Regions from separate parts of the Streptomyces sp. NPDC059861 genome, predicted to be linked through region 1. Evidence: riboswitches for the same ligand, from Rfam matches in the RefSeq annotation. Region 1 holds a riboswitch; the other holds the start of a gene.
What was found. Region 1 has a riboswitch for cobalamin ahead of ACFV6X_RS02715 (ribonucleoside-diphosphate reductase subunit alpha). Riboswitches for the same ligand answer to the same signal wherever they lie in the genome.
Positions count from the first base shown of each region.

Region 2: it holds a riboswitch for cobalamin, as region 1 does, so the genes downstream of both, ACFV6X_RS13245 (prenyltransferase/squalene oxidase repeat-containing protein) here and ACFV6X_RS02715 (ribonucleoside-diphosphate reductase subunit alpha) in region 1, are expected to answer to the same signal.

Region 1 covers NZ_JBHWJQ010000002.1:135,151-145,229, forward strand. Annotated here, with positions in the region: gene mctP (monocarboxylate uptake permease MctP) at 1-741, shown strand, start outside; gene ACFV6X_RS02710 (GNAT family N-acetyltransferase) at 850-1,356, shown strand; cobalamin riboswitch at 1,373-1,550, shown strand; gene ACFV6X_RS02715 (ribonucleoside-diphosphate reductase subunit alpha) at 1,674-4,037, shown strand; gene ACFV6X_RS02720 (ribonucleotide-diphosphate reductase subunit beta) at 4,037-5,050, shown strand; gene ACFV6X_RS02725 (hypothetical protein) at 4,963-5,205, opposite strand; gene ACFV6X_RS02730 (GlxA family transcriptional regulator) at 5,299-6,261, shown strand; gene ACFV6X_RS02735 (cytochrome P450) at 6,277-7,656, opposite strand; gene cyc1 (epi-isozizaene synthase) at 7,653-8,738, opposite strand; gene def (peptide deformylase) at 9,019-9,669, opposite strand; gene ACFV6X_RS02750 (hypothetical protein) at 9,796-10,079, opposite strand, start outside.
Region 2 covers NZ_JBHWJQ010000012.1:30,176-40,254, reverse strand. Annotated here, with positions in the region: gene ACFV6X_RS13255 (MBL fold metallo-hydrolase) at 1-969, shown strand, start outside; gene ACFV6X_RS13250 (GNAT family N-acetyltransferase) at 1,102-1,836, shown strand; cobalamin riboswitch at 1,827-1,952, shown strand; gene ACFV6X_RS13245 (prenyltransferase/squalene oxidase repeat-containing protein) at 2,070-3,290, shown strand; gene ACFV6X_RS13240 (SCO2322 family protein) at 3,287-3,922, shown strand; gene ACFV6X_RS13235 (energy-coupling factor transporter transmembrane component T) at 3,915-5,174, shown strand; gene ACFV6X_RS13230 (ABC transporter ATP-binding protein) at 5,171-6,886, shown strand; gene ACFV6X_RS13225 (ECF transporter S component) at 6,883-7,776, shown strand; gene ACFV6X_RS13220 (transglycosylase SLT domain-containing protein) at 8,042-8,458, shown strand; gene ACFV6X_RS13215 (alpha/beta hydrolase family protein) at 8,628-10,064, opposite strand.

The DNA of each region.
Region 1 (10,079 bases):
CTGTACTCGCTGATGCTGGGCCTGCTGGGCCTGCTCGGCTTCATGGCGATCGCGGCCGGCATCAAGGTCGAGAACGGCCAGCTGGCGATCCCCCAGCTGTTCGAGAACATGTTCCCGGACTGGTTCACCGGCATCGCGTTCGCGGCGATCGGCATCGGCGCGCTGGTCCCGGCGGCCATCATGTCGATCGCGGCGGCCAACCTCTTCACCCGCAACATCTACAAGGACTTCCTCAAGCCGGACGCCACGCCCGCGCAGGAGACCAAGGTCTCCAAGCTGGTGTCGCTGCTGGTGAAGGTCGGCGCCCTCGTCTTCGTCCTCGGGATGGACAAGACGGTCGCGATCAACTTCCAGCTGCTGGGCGGCATCTGGATCCTGCAGACCATGCCCGCCCTGGTCGGCGGCCTGTTCACCCGCTGGTTCCACCGCTGGGCGCTGCTGGCCGGCTGGGCGGTCGGCATGACCTACGGCACGGTCGCGGCGTACGGCGTCGCCTCCCCGACACAGAAGCACTTCGGCGGCTCCTCGGCGGAGATCCCCGGCATCGGCGAGATCGGCTACATCGGCCTCACGGCGTTCGTCCTGAACCTGGTGGTCACGGTGGTCCTCACCTTCGTCCTGAAGGCCGTGAAGGCCCCCGAGGGCGTCGACGAGACGAAGCCCGGCGACTACACGGCGGACGCCGGCGACCCGGGAGTCCAGGTGGAGCTGCCGCCGGCGACGGCGGGAGCGGCCCACTGAGACGCGCCCCGTAAGAGCGCGGGGAACTGCGCGACAAGCCCCGAACAACCCGCAGCGGGCCGCCGGCACTGAGCGACACGGCGGCCCGCTGTCGTACACACTCCCCCCATGGACATCGAAATCCGCCCCGCGCACCCCGCCGAGTTCGCCGGTCTCGGCGAGATCACCGCGCAGGCCTACCTCCAGGACGGCCTTCTGGACTTCGGCGAGAACGACGAGTACCTCGGCGAACTGCGAGACGTCGCCAAGCGCGCCGCCGCCGCGGAGGTACTCGTGGCCGTCGAGCGCCAACGTGTCCTGGGGGGCGTCACCTTCGTCCCGTCCGGCGGCCCCATGGCCGACATAGCCGCCCCCGAGGAGGCCGAGATCCGTATGCTCGCCGTCGCCCGGGAGGCCCGCGGCCGAGGCGTCGGCGAGGCCCTCGTGCGCGCCTGTCTCGACCGTGCCCGCGCCGTCGAGGGCTGCACCGGGATCGTCCTGTCGACCCAGCGGACCATGCGCAGCGCCCACCGCATCTACGAACGACTGGGCTTCACCCGCACCCCCGAGCGCGACTGGAACCCCCTCCCGGACCTCGACGACATCACGCTTCTCACCTACCAGTTGACGCTCTGAAGTCATCGGCGACACAACATATGGGGGTGCCTTCGGCACCCGGCACTAGATGTATGCTCATGCTCGCTGTCGCCGCAGGGGAATCCGGTGCGAATCCGGAACTGTCCCGCAACGGTGTACTTGCGTGTGTCCGCCCTGAAAAGGGGATGCACGCCTGGTCAGTCCGAGGACCTGCCGACAGCGCGCCCGGCCGTCCGGCTCGGGCGCCCTGACGTCCGGGTCTCGTGGAATGGGCCGGTGGACGCGACGCCCTGTGCGCTCGTGTGCTGCCCCCTGCCCTCCGCAAGGCCCCTGTGCCGAGCGAGGGAGAGCCCCACGTGACCATCGCGCCAGCCGAACCGGCCGCAGCGACAACGGTGGAAGTGGAAACCGACGGTCCCGGAACCGCGTTGCTGCGGACCCTGACCGAGCTGACCGCCGACCTCCCCGACGCCGACCCCGGCCGGGTCGCCGCCGCCGCGCTGCGCGGCCGTTCCGCCCGGGCGGACGAGAGCGAACTGCGTGAGCTGGCCACGGAGGCCGCCGCCGGCCTGATCTCCGAGGACCCCGCCTACTCCCGTCTCGCCGCGCGGCTGCTGACCGGCTCCATCGCCGCCGAGGCCGCCTCCCAGGGCGTCACGTCCTTCACGGAGTCCGTCGCCGTGGGGCACCGGGAAGGGCTGATCGCCGACCGTACGGCCGCGTTCGTGCGCCTGCACGCCGACCGCCTGGACACCCTGATCGACCGGAACGCCGACGACCGCTTCGGCTACTTCGGCCTGCGTACCCTGCACAGCCGCTACCTGCTCCGGCACCCGATCACCCGCAAGGTCGTCGAGATGCCCCAGCACTTCATGCTGCGCGTCGCCGCGGGTCTCGCCGAGGACGACACCACCCGGTCGGTGGACGAAGTCGCCGCGCTCTACGGGCTCATGAGCCGCCTCGACTACCTCCCCTCCTCCCCCACCCTCTTCAACTCCGGCACCCGGCACCCCCAGATGTCGTCCTGCTACCTGCTGGACTCCCCCAAGGACGAGCTGGACTCCCTCTACGAGCGCTACCACCAGGTCGCCCGGCTCTCCAAGCACGCCGGCGGCATCGGCCTCTCGTACTCCCGGATCCGCTCCCGTGGCTCCCTGATCCGCGGCACCAACGGTCACTCCAACGGCATCGTCCCGTTCCTGAAGACGCTGGACGCCTCGGTCGCCGCCGTGAACCAGGGTGGCCGGCGCAAGGGTGCGGCCGCCGTCTACCTGGAGACCTGGCACTCCGACATCGAGGAGTTCCTGGAGCTGCGGGACAACACCGGTGAGGACGCCCGCCGGACGCACAACCTCAACCTCGCCCACTGGATCCCGGACGAGTTCATGCGCCGGGTGAACGCGGACGCCCCGTGGTCGCTCTTCTCCCCGTCGGACGTGCCCGAACTGGTCGACCTGTGGGGCGAGGAGTTCGACGCCGCTTACCGCGAGGCCGAGAGGAAGGGCCTGGCGAAGAAGTCGCTTCCCGCCCGTGAGCTGTACGGCCGGATGATGCGCACCCTCGCGCAGACCGGCAACGGCTGGATGACCTTCAAGGACGCCGCCAACCGCACCGCCAACCAGACCGCCGAGCCGGGCCACGTCGTCCACTCCTCGAACCTCTGCACGGAGATCCTGGAGGTCACGGACGACGGCGAGACGGCCGTCTGCAACCTGGGCTCGGTCAACCTGGGCGCGTTCGTCGTGGGCGACGGCATCGACTGGGAGCGGCTGGACGCCACCGTCCGCACCGCCGTGACCTTCCTCGACCGCGTGGTCGACATCAACTTCTACCCGACCGAGCAGGCGGGCCGCTCCAACGCCCGGTGGCGCCCCGTCGGCCTCGGCGCGATGGGCCTGCAGGACGTCTTCTTCAAGCTGCGGGTGCCCTTCGACTCGCCCGAGGCGAAGGCGCTGTCCACCCGGATCGCCGAGCGGATCATGCTCGCCGCGTACGAGGCGTCCGCCGACCTCGCCGAGCGCAACGGGCCGCTGCCCGCCTGGGACAAGACCCGTACCGCCCGGGGCGTGCTGCACCCCGACCACTACGGCGTCGAGCCGACCTGGCCGGAGCGCTGGGCGGCGCTGCGCGAGCGAATCGCGGCGGTAGGCATGCGCAACTCCCTGCTGCTGGCCATCGCGCCCACCGCGACGATCGCCTCGATCGCCGGTGTCTACGAGTGCATCGAGCCACAGGTGTCGAACCTCTTCAAGCGCGAGACGCTGTCCGGCGAGTTCCTCCAGGTCAACTCCTACCTGGTGCAGGAGCTGAAGGACCTCGGCGTCTGGGACGCCCGCACCCGTGAGGCGCTGCGCGAGGCGAACGGCTCGGTGCAGGACTTCGCCTGGATCCCCGAGGACGTACGACAGCTGTACCGCACGGCGTGGGAGCTCCCGCAGCGCGGGCTGATCGACATGGCTGCCGCGCGCACCCCGTACCTCGACCAGGCCCAGTCGCTGAACCTGTTCCTGGAGACGCCGACCATCGGCAAGCTCTCCTCGATGTACGCGTACGCCTGGAAGTCGGGCCTGAAGACGACCTACTACCTGCGCTCGCGCCCCGCGACCCGCATCGCCCGCGCGGCCCAGGCGCAAGCCACCATCCCCGTCCAGGCGACCCCGGACCCCGAAGCGGTCGCCTGCTCCCTGGAAAACCCCGAGTCCTGCGAGGCCTGCCAGTGATGTCCACCCGTTCCCAGAACCTTCTCGACCCCGGCTTCGAGCTGACTCTGCGTCCGATGCGCTACCCGGACTTCTACGAGCGCTATCGGGACGCCATCAAGAACACCTGGACCGTGGAGGAGGTCGACCTCCACTCGGACGTCGCCGACCTCGCGAAGCTGTCCCCGATGGAGCAGCACCTGATCGGCCGCCTGGTGGCGTTCTTCGCGACGGGCGACTCGATCGTGGCGAACAACCTGGTGCTGACGCTGTACAAGCACATCAACTCCCCCGAGGCCCGGCTCTACTTGAGCCGCCAGCTTTTCGAGGAGGCCGTGCACGTCCAGTTCTATCTGACCCTGCTGGACACCTACCTCCCCGACCCGGAGGACCGGGCGGCGGCGTTCGACGCCGTCGAGAGCATCCCGTCCATCCGCGAGAAGGCGGAGTTCTGCTTCAGGTGGATCAACGAGGTCGAGAAGTTGGACCGCCTGGAGTCGAAGGCCGACCGCCGCCGCTTCCTGCTCAACCTGATCTGCTTCGCCGCGTGCATCGAGGGCCTGTTCTTCTACGGCGCCTTCGCGTACGTCTACTGGTTCCGCAGCCGGGGTCTGCTGCACGGCCTGGCGACCGGCACCAACTGGGTGTTCCGCGACGAGACCATGCACATGAGCTTCGCGTTCGACGTGGTCGACACCGTCCGCAAGGAGGAGCCGGACCTCTTCGACGACGAGCTCCGGCAGCAGGTCACCGACATGCTGCGGGAGGCCGTCGAGGCCGAGCTGCAGTTCGCGCGCGACCTGTGCGGTGACGGCCTCCCGGGCATGAACACCGACTCGATGCGGCAGTACCTGGAGTGCGTCGCCGACCAACGCCTGACGCGCCTCGGCTTCGCTCCGGTATACGGCTCCGAGAACCCCTTCTCCTTCATGGAGCTGCAAGGGGTTCAGGAGTTGACCAACTTCTTCGAGCGGCGCCCCTCGGCGTACCAGGTGGCCGTGGAGGGCACGGTCGACCTGGACGAGGACTTCTGATCCTCCTTGTCCCTGAGGCGGTCCTGGGCCTCCCTGATCTCCCGGTCCACGCGCCGCTCGTGCGCGAGGCCGATGAGCGCGGGGAGGACCATGATCACGAAGAGCCCCGCGACGGCCAGCATTCCGATGAGTGCTTCGATCTGGTTCGTGTTCATGAACACCACTCTCGCGCCGGACGCTCCTTACCAACAGTGGCAGGACTGCCGTAGACCCTCGATTTACTGCCAACGCTGAGGCAGACTGGGGACATGCTGCAGAACGTTGCCGCCGTCCTCGTCGACGGCGTGAACCCCTTCGAACTGGGCGTGGTCTGCGAGGTCTTCGGCATCGACCGGAGCGACGACGGCCTGCCGGTGTACGACTTCGCCGTCACCTCCGCCGAGGGACCGGCGCTTCGGTCGAGCGCCGGCTTCTCCCTGCAGGTCGAGCACGGGCTGGACCGCCTGGAGACGGCCGACCTGATCGCCGTGCCGGCCGGCTCGTGCTACGAGACGCGGACCTTCCCGCCCGACCTGCTCGACGCCCTGTGCCGGGCGGTCGGGCGGGGCGCGCGGGTGCTCAGCGTGTGCTCCGGCGTCTTCGTGCTCGGCGCCGCCGGGCTGCTTGACGGACGCCGCTGTGCCGTGCACTGGCGGCACGCCGACGAGCTGGAGCGGCAGTATCCGCGGGCGGTCGTCGAGCCGGACGTGCTGTACGTCGACGAGGACCCGGTGATCACCTCCGCCGGTACGGCCGCGGGCATCGACGCGTGCCTGCACATCGTGCGCAAGGAGCAGGGGCCGGAGGTGGCCAACAAGATCGCCCGGCGGATGGTGGTGCCGCCGCACCGGGACGGCGGGCAGGCCCAGTACATCGAGCGCCCGCTGCCCCGCTCCGAGGGCGACGCGGTCGCCGAGGTGCTGGTGTGGATGGAGCGCAACCTCGACCAGGAGGTCACGGTCGAGCAGCTCGCCGCCCGCGCCCTGATGTCACCGCGCACCTTCGCCCGCCGCTTCCAGCAGGAGACGGGGACCACTCCGTACCGCTGGATCCTGCGCCAACGGGTACTGCTGGCCCAGCGGTTGCTGGAAGCGACGGACGAGACGGTGGACGCGATCGCCGGCCGGACCGGGTTCGGCAACGCGGCCGCGCTGCGCCACCAGTTCGTACGGGCACTGGGGACCACCCCCCAGGCCTACCGGCGCACGTTCAGGGGCCCGGAGGCCGCCTGAGCGCACTCGCGTCCCTCACCTCGGCACGGGCGTGAGCAGGAGCTTCTGCGGGCGGAGCGTGATGCCGACCCGGGTCGCGTCGTTGGACCCCGGCACCTGCTCGAAGCGGTACTTCGTCGCGACCGCCGCCGTGATCAGCGTCAGCTGGGCCATCGAGAAGTGGTCGCTCGGACACTTGCGATTGCCCACACTGAACGGACTCATGGCATATTTCGGCACGTCCTTGACGCGTTCCGGAAGCCAGCGGTCGGGGTCGAACTCCAGGTTGTCCGGGTACGATCGCGCATCGCGTTGTACCGCGTACGGACTGTAGATGATGTCCGCACCGGCCGGAATGCGATAGCCGCCGAGTTCCGTGTCGGTGACCGCCCGCCGGGTGAGTATCCACACGGCGGGACGCAAACGCATCGCCTCCACGACGACATTGTTCGTGTGCGCGAGCTTCCGGACGTCCTCGAATGCGACGGGCCGGCCACCGGTCACGGATTCGACTTCGTCCCGGATCCGGTCGGCGTGTTCCGGATGCTCGGCGAGCACCTGGAGCAGCCACATGATCGTGGAAGCCACGGTTTCGCTTCCCGGGGTGAGTATCGCGACCACCTGGTCGTGGATCTCCTGTTCCCCGATGGGCTCGCCATTCTCGTCCTTCGCCTCCAGCAATGCCGTCAGCAAATCGTCCGGCTTTTGACCGGATGCACGGCGTTCGGCCACGATCTCGTCGACCAGGAGATGCAAATCGGCCAGTGCCCGGTTGAATTCACGGTTGGCGGGCAGCGGCAGCCGGTACAGCGGTCCGAGCGGGATCACCATCCGCTGGTACATGCCGCGGAACACGGTGGCGAGCGCGAGGCACAGCCGCTCCGCGCGTTCGTCCATGTATTCGCCGCGCAGCAGGCAGCGGGCCGCGATGCGCACCGCGACCCGGAAGGACTCGGAGGTGCAGTCGACGGTCTCACCGGGCCGCCAGCGGGTGGTGAGCCCGTGCGCCTCCTCCTCCATGACCGCCCCGTAGGCGGGGATCGCGCCGAGCCGGAACGCGGGCTGGATGGTGCGGCGTTGCCGCCGGTGACGGGGCCCGTTGGCGGTGGCCACGCCCTCCTTGCCGAGCAGGCCCTCCAGGGACTCCCACAGGGGCCCGTCGATCTTGTAGTCGGGGCTCAGCGCCAGGGCTCCGGTGAGCTCCGGGGTGGTGACGGCGTAGACCGTCTTGGGGCCGAGCCGCAGCCGGACCACGTCACCGTGGTCACGCAGCTGGGACATGAAGGCCAGGGGATCTCGCGCCAGCTTCCAGCCGTGGCCCAGAAGGGGGACACCGCCGCCCGCGACGGGCGGCTCACGCAGCTCCGACGCCTGCTCCCGGTTCGGGGTGGCGGGCCGCACGGACTCGACGGTCATTTCTCACCTGCCGTTTCGTTGTTGACGTACGGGGGCGTGGACCGGTCGTCCCAGCTGTCGACCATGTAGCGGCCGGACTCGTGGTGGAACCAGTAGACGGAACTGAACCAGTTCCGCATATTCCCGAGGCAGGCGCGCACGGCAGCGCTCAGTTCCTTTCCGCGTACCGTGCCGTCGGCGAGAGCGTCCGCAAAGCGTAAGGCTTCCCGTTCGACGACCAGGAATTCTGCAATGCATTCCTCGACGCGCCGCCGCACTTCGACGACCGCCTCTTCGAGATTCAGTCCCTCATGTGTGATGAGACTGATTCCGAGATTGTGCACCTCGTCGCCCGCGAGTTCCTTGGGCAGTGAACAGAGGTCGTTGTACCAGGCGGCGAATTCCTGACTCAGCAGCGCCGCCCGCCGATAGGCCGGGTGTTTCCGCACGGCGTCCGGAAGTTCCTGCCCGGCGCTCGGCTCCAGCAGATCGGTCCATATCCAGTGAGCGAAGGTGAGCCGGCGCAGCGCCAGGTATTCCTCGACCGTCGGGACGATTCCTTCGGTTCGGTTGTGGAATTCCTTGTCGTACGCCTCGATCACCGTGTGGAAGTGCCGGGAGAACCGCTCGTTCCAGGTCCGGGGCAGGAACGAGAACAACCGCAGCACACTGTCCGCGAACCCCGCCACCAGCGCATCCTCGTGGTGCAGGTGGTCCTCGGGGGAGTCGAGCGCCTCGTGCAGCCGGACCCGGAGCCAGCTCCAGGCCACGGGGCGGTGGTGGACGATGTCACGGTCGTGCCGGTCGTCCCAGACGAAGAACCACGCGCTGTAGTCCGCTATCGCCTGGAGGACGTCCTCGGAGGCACCCAGGTAGTACCCCGCCATGAGATCGGTGTAGCACAGGCCGTCGGCATATTCCTCTATCTTGTCCGCCGGCATGAGCCGCTTTTCCAGGAGCCAGGTACGGGTCTTCTCCTGGAGCCTGGGCCAATACGGGTGCAATTGCCTGGGAAACGCCGCCTCGATCACCGGAAGAGACAGCGAGGGTGGGACTGCGATCGCGGTCGCGGTCGCAGTGGTGCTGTGTGGGAAAGCAGGCACGAACAAACCCCTCTCAGCCGCCAGTTGGGCACACCCCTCCCGCTGTGCCGGGCGTGCGCCGTTGCGTAACCCCGCTCTTCCCATTCAGCACCACAACTGACCGTTCTGGGAACGGATTTGCTTCATTCACTACCCGACAGTGCCGAGATTCTCCTGGCGCCTGACTGGTTCTGGATCACTCAGGACGTACAGTCGATCGAACGTGCGACGGACAGACGAACGGCGTCCGGTCAGGCGGGGGAACCTGATCGGACGCCGTACGTGGAGGAAGGGGGAGGTCTCAGTCGTTCGCGACCACGGGGTAGCGAGGCTCGTTCTCGGCCATCTGCCGCAGCGCGTCCTTGCGTTCCCGCTTGGAGAGCCGGTCGATGTAGAGGTAGCCGTAGAGGTGGTCGGTCTCGTGCTGCAAACACCGAGCGAAGTACCCGGTGCCGCGGACCTTGACCGGGTTGCCCCGCTCGTCCTGGCCGGTCACCTCGGCGTAGTCCGGGCGGGCCAGCGGCATGTACGCCGTCGGCACCGACAGGCAGCCCTCGTTGCTGTCGTCCAGCCGGCGCATCTCGGCGGGCAGTTCGACGAGCTTGGGGTTGCAGACCACGCCGGTGTGCCGGACGCCCTCGTCGTCCGGGCAGTCGTAGACGAACACCTTCAGGTCGACGCCGATCTGGTTGGCCGCCAGGCCCACGCCCTCGGCGGTGTGCTGGCTGGCGAACATGTCGGCGACCAGCTGCTGGAACTCCTCACCGAAGTCGGTGACGTCCTTGCACTCCTTGTGCAGCACCGGGTTGCCGACCACGGTGATCGGCCGCGAGGTGCCGCGGTCGCGGTACGCCTGCTCGCGCTCCTCACAGTTCTCCGAGTCGACGACGAAGCCCTCGTCGTCGACGGGGAGCACTCCCGCGTGCTGCTGATCGGTGTCCTGCTGCGCCATGACCGACGTACGCCTTCCTAGAAAAACAGGGGTGTGATGCTGATACAGGGTACGGGGAACCCGCCCTCCAGGAGCGCGGAGAAGTACGCGACCAGCCACGACGGGGTCCGCGACCGGCCGACCGCCTCAGCACACCTCTTCCAGATCCCGCCAGTCCCGTGAATCGGGCGAATCCGCGACCCACCCGTCCAGCAGCCCCCGGACCAGCGAAGCCGGCGCGGCCACCCCGCACTCACGCTCCGGAACCCACAGCTGCCCGTCCGTGCGATGACCGAGCGGCCCAGGATGCCCCGGCTCGCTGTGGTCGTGCGGGTCGAGATGCTCCCCGTCGCCCTCGTCCGACGGCATCCGTGACTCGGAGCACAGCCGGCACAGCAGCCGCACGGAGGACGACCAGTCCTCCGCGGCGA
Region 2 (10,079 bases), on a different contig from region 1:
CCGGACAATCCCCTCGGCCACACCCTCGTGCACGTCGTCGACACGGACGCCGGCCCGGTGCTGATCGACACCGGCTGGGACGACCCGGCGTCCTGGGACGCCCTCGCCGCGGGGCTCGCGGCGTGCGGCACCTCGGCCGCCGAGGTGCACGGCGTGGTCGTCACCCACCACCACCCCGACCACCACGGCCTGTCGGGCCGGGTGCGGGAGGCGTCGGGGGCGTGGATCGCGATGCACGCGGCGGACGCGGCGGTGGTACGCCGCACACACGAGGCCCGTCCCGAGCACTGGTTCTCGTACATGGCGGACAAACTCACCGCGGCCGGCGCCCCCGAGGCCCACATCGCCCCCCTGCGCGCCGCCCGCGGCCGCCTCCCCGGCCTCTCCCCCGCCCTCCCCGACCGCGAGATCGTCCCCGGCGAGCTGCTCGACCTCCCCGGCCGCCGGCTGCGCGCGATCTGGACGCCGGGCCACACGCCGGGCCATGTCTGCCTGCACCTGGAGGAGGAGCACCCCGCCCGGCTCCCGGGCCACGGCCGCCTGTTCTCCGGCGACCACGTGCTGCCCGGGATCACCCCGCACATCGGCCTGTACGAGGACCCGGACGACACGACCGTCACCGATCCGCTCGGCGACTACCTGGCCTCCCTGGAGCGCGTCGCCCGCCTCGGGCCCGCCGAGGTCCTCCCGGCGCACCAGCACGCCTTCACCGACGCCCCTGCCCGGGTGGCCGAGTTGCTCACCCATCACGAGGCGCGTCTCACCGGTCTGCTGGTGCTCCTGACCGAGCCCCTCACCCCCTGGCAGCTCGCCGAGCGCATGGACTGGAACCGCCCCTGGGCCCATATCCCCTACGGTTCCCGCAACATCGCCGTCTCGGAGGCGGAGGCCCATCTGCGCCGCCTGGTGAAGCTGGGGCGGGCGGAGGCGGTGCCGGGGAGCGATCCGGTCACGTACGTGGCGGTCTGAGGCCTTCGCGGCACCGGGACGAGCCCGGGCCGGACCTCCGGTAGATTCGGCCCGGTCCCCGGACGACGGCGGCCACCGCCGCTCGTACGTCCTGACCCCTTCTCTCATCCCTTGTCCTCCACGGGAGTTCGCATGGCGTGGCCGCGACTACGGCGCCGCAGGGCCGTTCCGGCGCCCGCCGTGCCGGCGCCGTGCGCGCTCGGCCGGCACACGGTGCACACCGAACGTCTGCTGCTCCACACGCCGGCGACGCAACTGGACCTGGTGGCCGCGATCGCGACCGGGTCGGACGGCGGGGCCCAGCGGTGGCTCGGGCTGCGGGACGAGGAGATCGTGGCCGACATCCGGCTCCGCGAGACGCTGGTGCGCATGCGCCCGGGCGACAGCGACCGGAGGCTCCCACGGGAGCTGCTCGCGACCTTCGAACTCGACCCCGGGGCGGACGTCACGGTCCTGGTGGCGGTACGCCGGGACGACGGCCGTTACGCGGGAGCCCTCCAGTTGAACCACGCCGACGGCCAGACGGGCGGCTGGCTCGCCCCTCACGCCCGTGGCCTGGGTCTCGGCGCGGAACTGTTCCACGCGGGCGCGCTGCTCGGCCACGCCCACTTCGGCATGGACACCGTCCACGCGGGGACCGAGGCGACCAACGCGGCCAGCCGGGGCGCCCTCACGCGGGCGGGCTTCGTCCCGGCCGAGGGGCCGCCCCGGCACACCTTGCGCGACGGCCGCGAGATCGACTCGACCTGGTTCCGCCACGAGTCCGGCCCGGTCGGCCGCTGCCGTGCGGCGGCCTGGTCAGACCCGGGCCTAGGCCCGGCCGGGTGTGACCGGCGCCCCACGGGGGGTTCGGCTACGGGCGGGTAGAGTGGCCCGGTCGTCATCACACCCGTACGGGGGAAAGCCGGTGCAAATCCGGCGCTGACCCGCAACCGTGAGCAGCCGAGGCTGTGAGCCGGACCGCCCCGCACGGAAGCGTGACCGGCTCAAGTGCACCGGCAACCGGCCGGTGTACGGCACCGTCGAGGTATACGGAGCCGAGCCGCCCGGGGGTTGCCCGTGCTGCGCGGCTCCCCCGCAGGGAGAGGCACCCGCCGATCATGAATGTCGTCCGCCGCAGCGCAGCGGCCCTGGCCGTCACCGCAGTGATCGGTGCCGCCGCGACCCCGGTCGCCCACGCCGCGAGCCCCTCGCCGTCGCTGCCCTCGGGCCTGTACGGCACGGGCGACCCGACCTACGACGGCGTGTGGCGCCAGTCGCTCGCCCTGCTCGCCCAGGACGCCGTCGGCGTGCGGCCCGCCGCCTCGGCCGTGGACTGGCTCGCCGGACAGCAGTGCGCCGACGGCGCGTTCGCGCCGTACCGCGCCGACACCGCCAAGGCCTGCGACGCCAAGACGCCGGTCGACACCAACATGACCTCCGCCGCCGTGCAGGCGCTCGCCGCGCTCGGCGGGCACGACGCCGTCACCGGCAAGGCCGTCACGTGGCTGAAGTCCGCGCAGAACAAGGACGGCGGCTGGGGCTACACCGCCGGCAGCCCCAGCGACGCCAACTCGACCTCCCTCGTGATAGGCGCCCTCTCCGCCGCCGGCGAAAAGCCGAAGAACGTCGTCAAGGGCGGCAGGTCCGCCTACGACGCCCTGCTCGCGTTCGCCATACCGTGCGACGACGGCAAGGGCGCCGGCGCCTTCGCCTACCAGCCCGACGAGAAGGGTGCCCTCGCCGCCAACGCGGACGCCACCGCGGCCGGTGTGCTGGGCGCGCTCGGCAAGGGCCTGACCGCCGAGGCCGCCGGCACCGGGGCCGCGCCCTCCTGCACCGACGGCGACGACCTCACGCCCGAGCAGGCCGCCGCGAACGGCGCCTCCTACCTCGCCGACGCCCTCGCCGCGGACGGCCACCTCATGTCGGCGCTCGCCGGTGCCGAGGACCAGCCCGACTACGGCAACACCGCCGACGCCGTCGTGGCCCTCGCCGCCCAGGGCGGCGCCGCACAGGCGGCCGGGCCGCTCAAGTGGCTCGAGCGGAACGCCACCACGTGGGCCAGGCAGAGCGGCCCCGCCGCCCACGCCCAGCTGATCCTCGCCGCGCACGCGGCCGGCGCCGACCCGCGCGACTTCGGCGGCACGGACCTCGTGCGGCTGCTGGGCGCGTCGGGGCCCGCCCCGCAGGCCGCGAAGCAGACCGCCGCCGCGGACAGCGACGCCAAGTCCGAGTCGGAGGACGGCTTCGGTGTCTGGTGGTACGTCGGTGTCTGCCTGGTCGCCGGTGTCGGCATCGGCTTCCTGCTCAGCGGCCGGAACCGGAAGCAGCAGCCGTGACCCGCCGTGCGGCGCTCCTGCTCACCGCCCTCCTGATCGCCCTGGCGGGCGGTACGGGCCCGGCCCAGGCCACCGGCTACCGCTACTGGTCGTTCTGGGAGCGCGAGGGCAAGGCGTGGACGTACGCCACCCAGGGTCCCTCCACCGCCCGCCCCGCCGACCGCTCCGTCCAGGGCTTCCGCTTCGCCGTCAGCGAGGACTCCCAGGACGCCTCCCAGCCGCGCGGCGAGGCCGGCTTCACGACGATCTGCGCCGGCACCCCCGCGCGGGACGGTCTGAAGCGGGTGGCCCTGGTCATCGACTTCGGCACGGCGTCGGACGCTCCCTCCGGCGAGACCCCGCCCGCGTCCCGCACGGCCTGCGCCCGGCTCGCCCCGGACGCGACGACGGCGGACGCCCTGGCGGCGGTCGCCAAGCCTCTGCGCTACGACGCCAACGCCCTGTTGTGCGCGATCGGCGGCTATCCGGAGAGGGGCTGCGGGGAGCAGGTCTCGTCGGAGAGGAAGGCGTCGCGGGCATCGGAGGACGAGAGCGGCGGCGGCCCGTCGCTTGGCATCGTCGCCGGGGTGGCGGCGGTGGCGGTACTGGGCGCGGCAGCCGGCTGGCAGGCCCGCCGGCACAGACATGGCTGACACGGGCTCGGGGGCGGACGGGCGGGGCATCCCGCCGGCGCGGGTGGGCGTCCCCGCCCCTCGGCGCCGGCACTCCCTGCACGTCCACCCCACCCCCCGGCGCCGGCACTGCCTGCACGTCCACCCCACCCCCCGACGCCGGCACTCCGTACCCGTCCACCCCGGTGCCTGGTGGCTCTGGTCCCTGGCCCTGGGCACCGCGGCCACCCGCACCACCAACCCCCTCCTCCTCGCCCTCCTCGTCACGGTCTCGGCCTACGTCGTCACCACTCGCCGCCCCCACACCCCTTGGGCCCGCTCCTACGGCGCCTTCGTCAAGCTCGCCCTCGCCGTGCTGTTCGTCCGTCTTCTCTTCGCCGTCACCCTCGGCTCCCCGCTCCCCGGCTCCCACACCCTTCTCACCCTCCCCGAAGTCCCCCTACCGGCCTGGGCGCAGGGCATCCGCCTGGGTGGCCGGGTCACCGCCGAGACCCTCGTCTTCGCCCTGTACGACGGCCTGAAACTGGCCACCCTCCTGATCTGCGTCGGCTCGGCCAACGCCCTCGCCAGCCCCACCCGCCTCCTCAAGTCCCTCCCGGGCGCGCTCTACGAGATGGGGGTGGCCGTTGTCGTGGCGCTCACCTTCGCCCCGCACCTCATCGCCGACGCCCAGCGCCTGCGCGCCGCCCGCCGTCTGCGCGGCCGCCCGGACAAGGGCCTGCGGGGCCTGCTCCAGGTGGGCCTCCCCGTCCTCGAAGGCGCCCTCGAACGCTCCGTCGCCCTCGCCGCCGCCATGGACGCCCGCGGCTACGGCCGTACCGCGCGGGTGCCGCCCGCCGTCCGCCGTACGACCGCCGCCCTCACGCTCACCGGTCTGCTCGGCGTCTGCGCCGGAACGTACGGACTGCTCACCGCGGAAGGCGGCACCTACGGCCTGCCCGTCCTGCTCGCCGGTCTCGCCGCCGCGCTCGCCGGCCTCTGGCTGGGCGGCCGTCGCACCCCCCGCACCCGCTACCGCCCCGACACCTGGAACGCCCGTTCCTGCCTGGTCGCCGCCTCCGGCGTCGCGGTCGCCGTCCTGCTGACCCTCGCGGCCTCCGCCGACCCCGCGGCCCTGCACCCGGGCGTGATCCCGCTGGTCCCCCCCACCCTGCCGCTCCTGCCCGCCGCGGCCGTACTCCTTGGCCTGCTCCCGGTGTTCGTCACCCCCGCTCCCGAGCCGCCCACATCGGCACGACCCGCTCCTGAGGAATCCGAGGAGAAGCCCTCATGATCCGCTTCGAGGACGTCTCCGTGACCTACGACCGAGCGGCCGAACCCACTGTCCAGGGCGTGGACTTCGAGGTCCCGGAAGGCGAACTCGTCCTGCTCGTCGGCCCGTCCGGGGTCGGCAAGTCCACCCTTCTCGGCGCGGTCAGCGGCCTGGTCCCGCACTTCACGGGCGGCACCCTGCGCGGCCGGGTCACGGTCGCCGGCCGCGACACCCGCACCCACAAGCCGCGCGAACTCGCCGACGTCGTGGGCACGGTCGGCCAGGACCCCCTCGCGCACTTCGTCACGGACACGGTCGAGGACGAACTCGCCTACGGCATGGAGTCGCTGGGCCTCGCCCCGGACGTGATGCGCCGCCGCGTCGAGGAGACCCTCGACCTGCTCGGTCTCGCCGATCTGCGCCACCGCCCGATCGCCACCCTCTCCGGCGGCCAGCGGCAGCGCGTCGCGATCGGCTCGGTCCTCACCCCGCACCCGAGCGTGCTCGTCCTGGACGAGCCGACCTCCGCGCTCGACCCGGCCGCCGCCGAGGAGGTACTCGCCGTCCTCCAGCGCCTCGTGCACGACCTCGGGACGACGGTCCTGATGGCCGAGCACCGCCTGGAGCGCGTCGTCCAGTACGCCGACCAGGTCGCCCTCCTCCCGGCTCCGGGAGCGGCCCCACTCCTGGGCACCCCGGCCGAGATGATGGCCGTGTCCCCGGTGTACCCGCCGGTCGTGGACCTCGGCCGCCTGGCGGGATGGTCCCCCCTCCCTCTCACGGTCCGGGACGCCCGGAGACGGGCCGCGGACCTGCGCCGACAACTTGAGGGACGGGACACCGTCGCCTCCCGGGGGCGCGGGGAACCGCGTGACCAGCCACACGGGACCCGCACCCGCGATCGATCCGCACCCCCCGAGACCTGGGGCGCCCCTCACCGGCGGTTCCGGCGCAGACGCCCTCTCGCCCCTCCGGCCTCGCCGTACGCCGCCGAAGTACAAGCCCTCGCCGTCACCCGCGGCCGCGTCCCCGCCCTGCGCCACATCGACCTGACCGTCTCCCCCGGCGAGACCATCGCCCTCATGGGCCGCAACGGCGCCGGAAAGTCCACGCTGCTCAGCACCCTGGTGGGTCTCGTCCAGCCGTCTTCCGGAAGCGTCCGCGTGGGCGACGCGACCCCGCACCGCACCCCGCCCCCCGAACTCGTACGCCGGGTCGGCCTCGTGCCGCAGGAGCCACGCGACCTGCTCTACGCCGAGACGGTCGCCGCCGAGTGCGCGGCGGCCGACGCCGACGCGGGCGCCGAGCCCGGCACCTGCCGGGCGCTGGTGTCGGAGCTGCTTCCCGGAATCACCGACGGCGCGCACCCGCGCGACCTCTCGGAGGGCCAGCGCCTCACGCTCGCGCTGGCGGTCGTCCTCACCGCCCGCCCGCCGCTGCTGCTCCTGGACGAACCGACCCGGGGCCTGGACTACGCGGCGAAGTCCCGTCTGGTCACGCTGGTGCGGGGGCTGGCCGCCGAGGGGCACGCGGTCGTCCTGGCCACGCACGACGTGGAGCTGGCCGCCGAGCTGGCCCACCGGGTGGTCCTGCTGGCCGAGGGCGAGGTGATCGCGGACGGCCCGACGGCGGACGTGGTCGTCTCGTCCCCTTCCTTCGCCCCGCAGGTCACCAAGATCCTCGCCCCGCAGCGGTGGCTCACGGTGCCCCAGGTGAGGGAGGCGCTGTCATGACCGGTCCCGTCCGCCTCGGCCCCCGTTCCCTCGTCGCCCTCACTTTCACCAGCGCGGTCGGTGGCGCCGCCTTCTTCTGGCCGTTCCTCGCGCCGCCCACCTCCCAGGTGGCCGCGCACGCCCAGGACGCGCCGTGGCTGTTCGCGGGTCTGCTGGTCCTCCTCATAGGAGTGGTGGCGGCGACGATCTCGGAGTCGGGGCTCGGTCCGAAGGCCGTGGCCATGCTCGGTGTGCTGGCGGCGACGGGGGCGGCGCTTCGGCCCATCGGCGCCGGTACGGCGGGCATCGAGCCGATGTTCTTCCTGATGGTGCTGAGCGGACGCGTGCTCGGGCCGGGCTTCGGGTTCGTGCTCGGGGGGATCACCATGTTCGCGTCGGCCCTGCTCACGGGCGGGGTGGGCCCGTGGATGCCGTTCCAGATGCTGGCGATGGGCTGGTTCACGATGGCCGCGGGCCTGCTCCCGGCGCCGGACCGGCTGCGGGGCCGCGCCGAGCTGCTGCTCCTGGCCTGCTACGGCTTCCTGGCGGCCTTCGCCTACGGCACGATCATGAACCTCGCGGGCTGGCCCTTCATGGGCGCGCTGGCCTCGAACATCGCCTTCGACCCGGACGCGCCGGTCCCCGCCAACCTGGCCCGGTTCCTGGCGTACTGCCTGGCCACCTCCCTCGGCTGGGACCTGGGCCGGGCGGTCGTCACGGTCGTCCTCACCGTCACGCTCGGCCCGGCGGTCCTCAGGGCACTGCGCCGGGCCACGCGCCGCGCCGCCTTCGAGACGCCGGTCACATTCGCCCCTCCCCCGTCGTCATCGCAGGGTGAGAGCCCGCGCACGGACGGTCACACGGGCGGTGAAGCACCCCACATGACGCACGTCACCAACGAACCGCGGTAGTAGATCCGCAGGCCTGTCATGTACGCGGCATCAGGGCCCCTGACCTGGGGATTGAGAGCCACGTCACACGAGGGACCTTTGCCTCGGATGCGGTCGCAACTAGTAAAAGCGGTCATTGCGGACACTTCGCTCGGCTGCTTCTCTGGACGACGTCGCAAGGCGCCGACAAGCCCCCTGGGCCTCGGCGCCGACGCACACCTCCACCGCGTGTCGCGTGGTTCCGGTGTGTCGCGGCACCCCCCGTCCCCGAGGAAAGGCTTCGCCCGTGTCCCTCTCCGTCCTCCGCCGCATCGCCGCCCCCAAGAAGGCCCTCACCGGCGCCGTCGTCGCCGCTGCCGCCGCGGGCATGGCGCTCTCCGCCGCCCCGGCCCACGCCGCGCCGGCCGCCTCCCCCTCCCAGGCCCAGGCGATCGCGAAGAAGATGATCCCGGACGCCGCCCAGTACAACGCCTTCAGCAAGATCGTCGAGCACGAGAGCGGCTGGGACGTCGACGCCACCAACGCGTCCTCCGGCGCCTACGGCCTGGTCCAGGCCCTGCCCGGCAACAAGATGGCCACCGCCGGTTCGGACTGGAAGACCAACGCCCAGACCCAGATCGAGTGGGGCCTGGACTACATGAAGTCCCGCTACGGCAGCCCGGTCGGCGCCTGGAACTTCTGGCAGTCCAACGGCTGGTACTGAGCCGACCCCTCCTCAGCCCCTCCCTCGGGCCCGCACAGCCGCCACAGCCGGCCACCGGCGCGCGCAGCCGGCTCCCTGGAACCCACAGCATCGGCTGGTGCTGAGAACCCAGCCCCCCAAGCGGCGGGGGGCCCCCCCCCCCCCCGGGCCGCGGGGCTCCAGGGCCGCGTCAGGGGGCGATGCCCACGCCCTCGACGCGGCTCCACGCCTTCTCCTGGGCGGCGGTCATGGCCGGCCAGCTCCAGCCCCCCGGCCGTGGCCTGACACGCGAGGCGTAGGGAGACGGCCGGAACTCCGGGTCGTAGAAGCAGCCGGTCCCGTAGGTGCGGTCGAACGCGGCGCAGGAGGCGGCGATCGACCTCGGCGTGGGCTTCCTGCCGGTGCGCACCCAGGTGTCGAGCGCCGTCAGGGAGTTGGCGTACTCGGAGTCGCTCAGCTCGCTGTGCTCCTGCTCGTTCGTGAAGGTCTGCACGAGGTGCCTGTCCCGGTGGGCGCCGGCGAGGGTGTCGCGGTAGGCGGCCTCGTGCTCGACGAACGCCGTGGGGTCGTCGATGACGTGGAGGGTGAGAACGGGAATCTCCACCCGTCCGGTGAGGTCACTGTCGTAGGACAGGTCGCGGACGGCCGTGGGGTCGGCGGAGAACCGCTCGACTCCGGCGTTGAGCGCCTTGTCGTCGTGCGAACCGGAATACCGCACACCCCGGTTGGAGAACGGATTGCGGTCGCCGAGACGCTTGTGCACGATGTCCCGGAAGGTGAAGACGGCGAAGCGCAGATGTGACTCCAGCGTGCGTTCCGGGATCCGCGTCACGGCGAGGATGTCGTCCAGGTTGCGCTGCTGGAGCGCGGTACGTTCCGCCGGCGGGGACTCGTATCCGGTGCACTCCTGGAGCCGGGCGCGCAGGCCGGCGGTCGTCAGCGTGGACTCGGGGCGGAGCCCCTGCCACAGCGGATACCGCGGCTCGCTCGGACGGGGCAGGTTGTCGCAGTAGTACTGGTAGACCACGCGCAGATCCACCCGGTAGTCGTAGCCGCGCGAGCCGCCGCCGAGGACGCCGTTGGTGAGCAGCGCGCCGTCGTAGGGGCCTCCGCGACTGCCGTACATCTCCGCCACCTTGGCGGCCACGTCGCCGCCCCAGGACTGGCCGTGCACATACGTCCTTTTCGGCCGGCCGAACTCCCCTACGAACAGGCGGCGGAGGTTCTCGGTGTCGATGGCGCCCATCCTGGTGCCGTAGCCACCCCGGCGGTACGACGAACCGGCCCAGGCATAGCCCTGGTCCACCATGACCTGCCAGCGACCCAGGTCACCGAGGCTGCGCTCGGGGTCGGAACCGTCGCCCAGGTCGGGTCCGCCGTGGGCGTGGACGACGAGCGAGCGGTTCCAGTGCTTGGGGACGGCGATGGCGTAGTAGGCGCCGTTCGCGTCCTGCCCGGTGTAGCAAGTGGCCTTGTCCTCAAGTCCGGAGGGACAGGCGACGGAGGCCGGCCGGGCCACCTCCGCCTGGGCGGCGGGCACGTTCACGAGGGTGCCGGCCACCGCCGCGGCGAGGCCCACGACCAGCCTCAGGCGGGGCCGCCCCGGGCCACGCGACTGCCGGAAGATGCGAAAGGCCGTTCT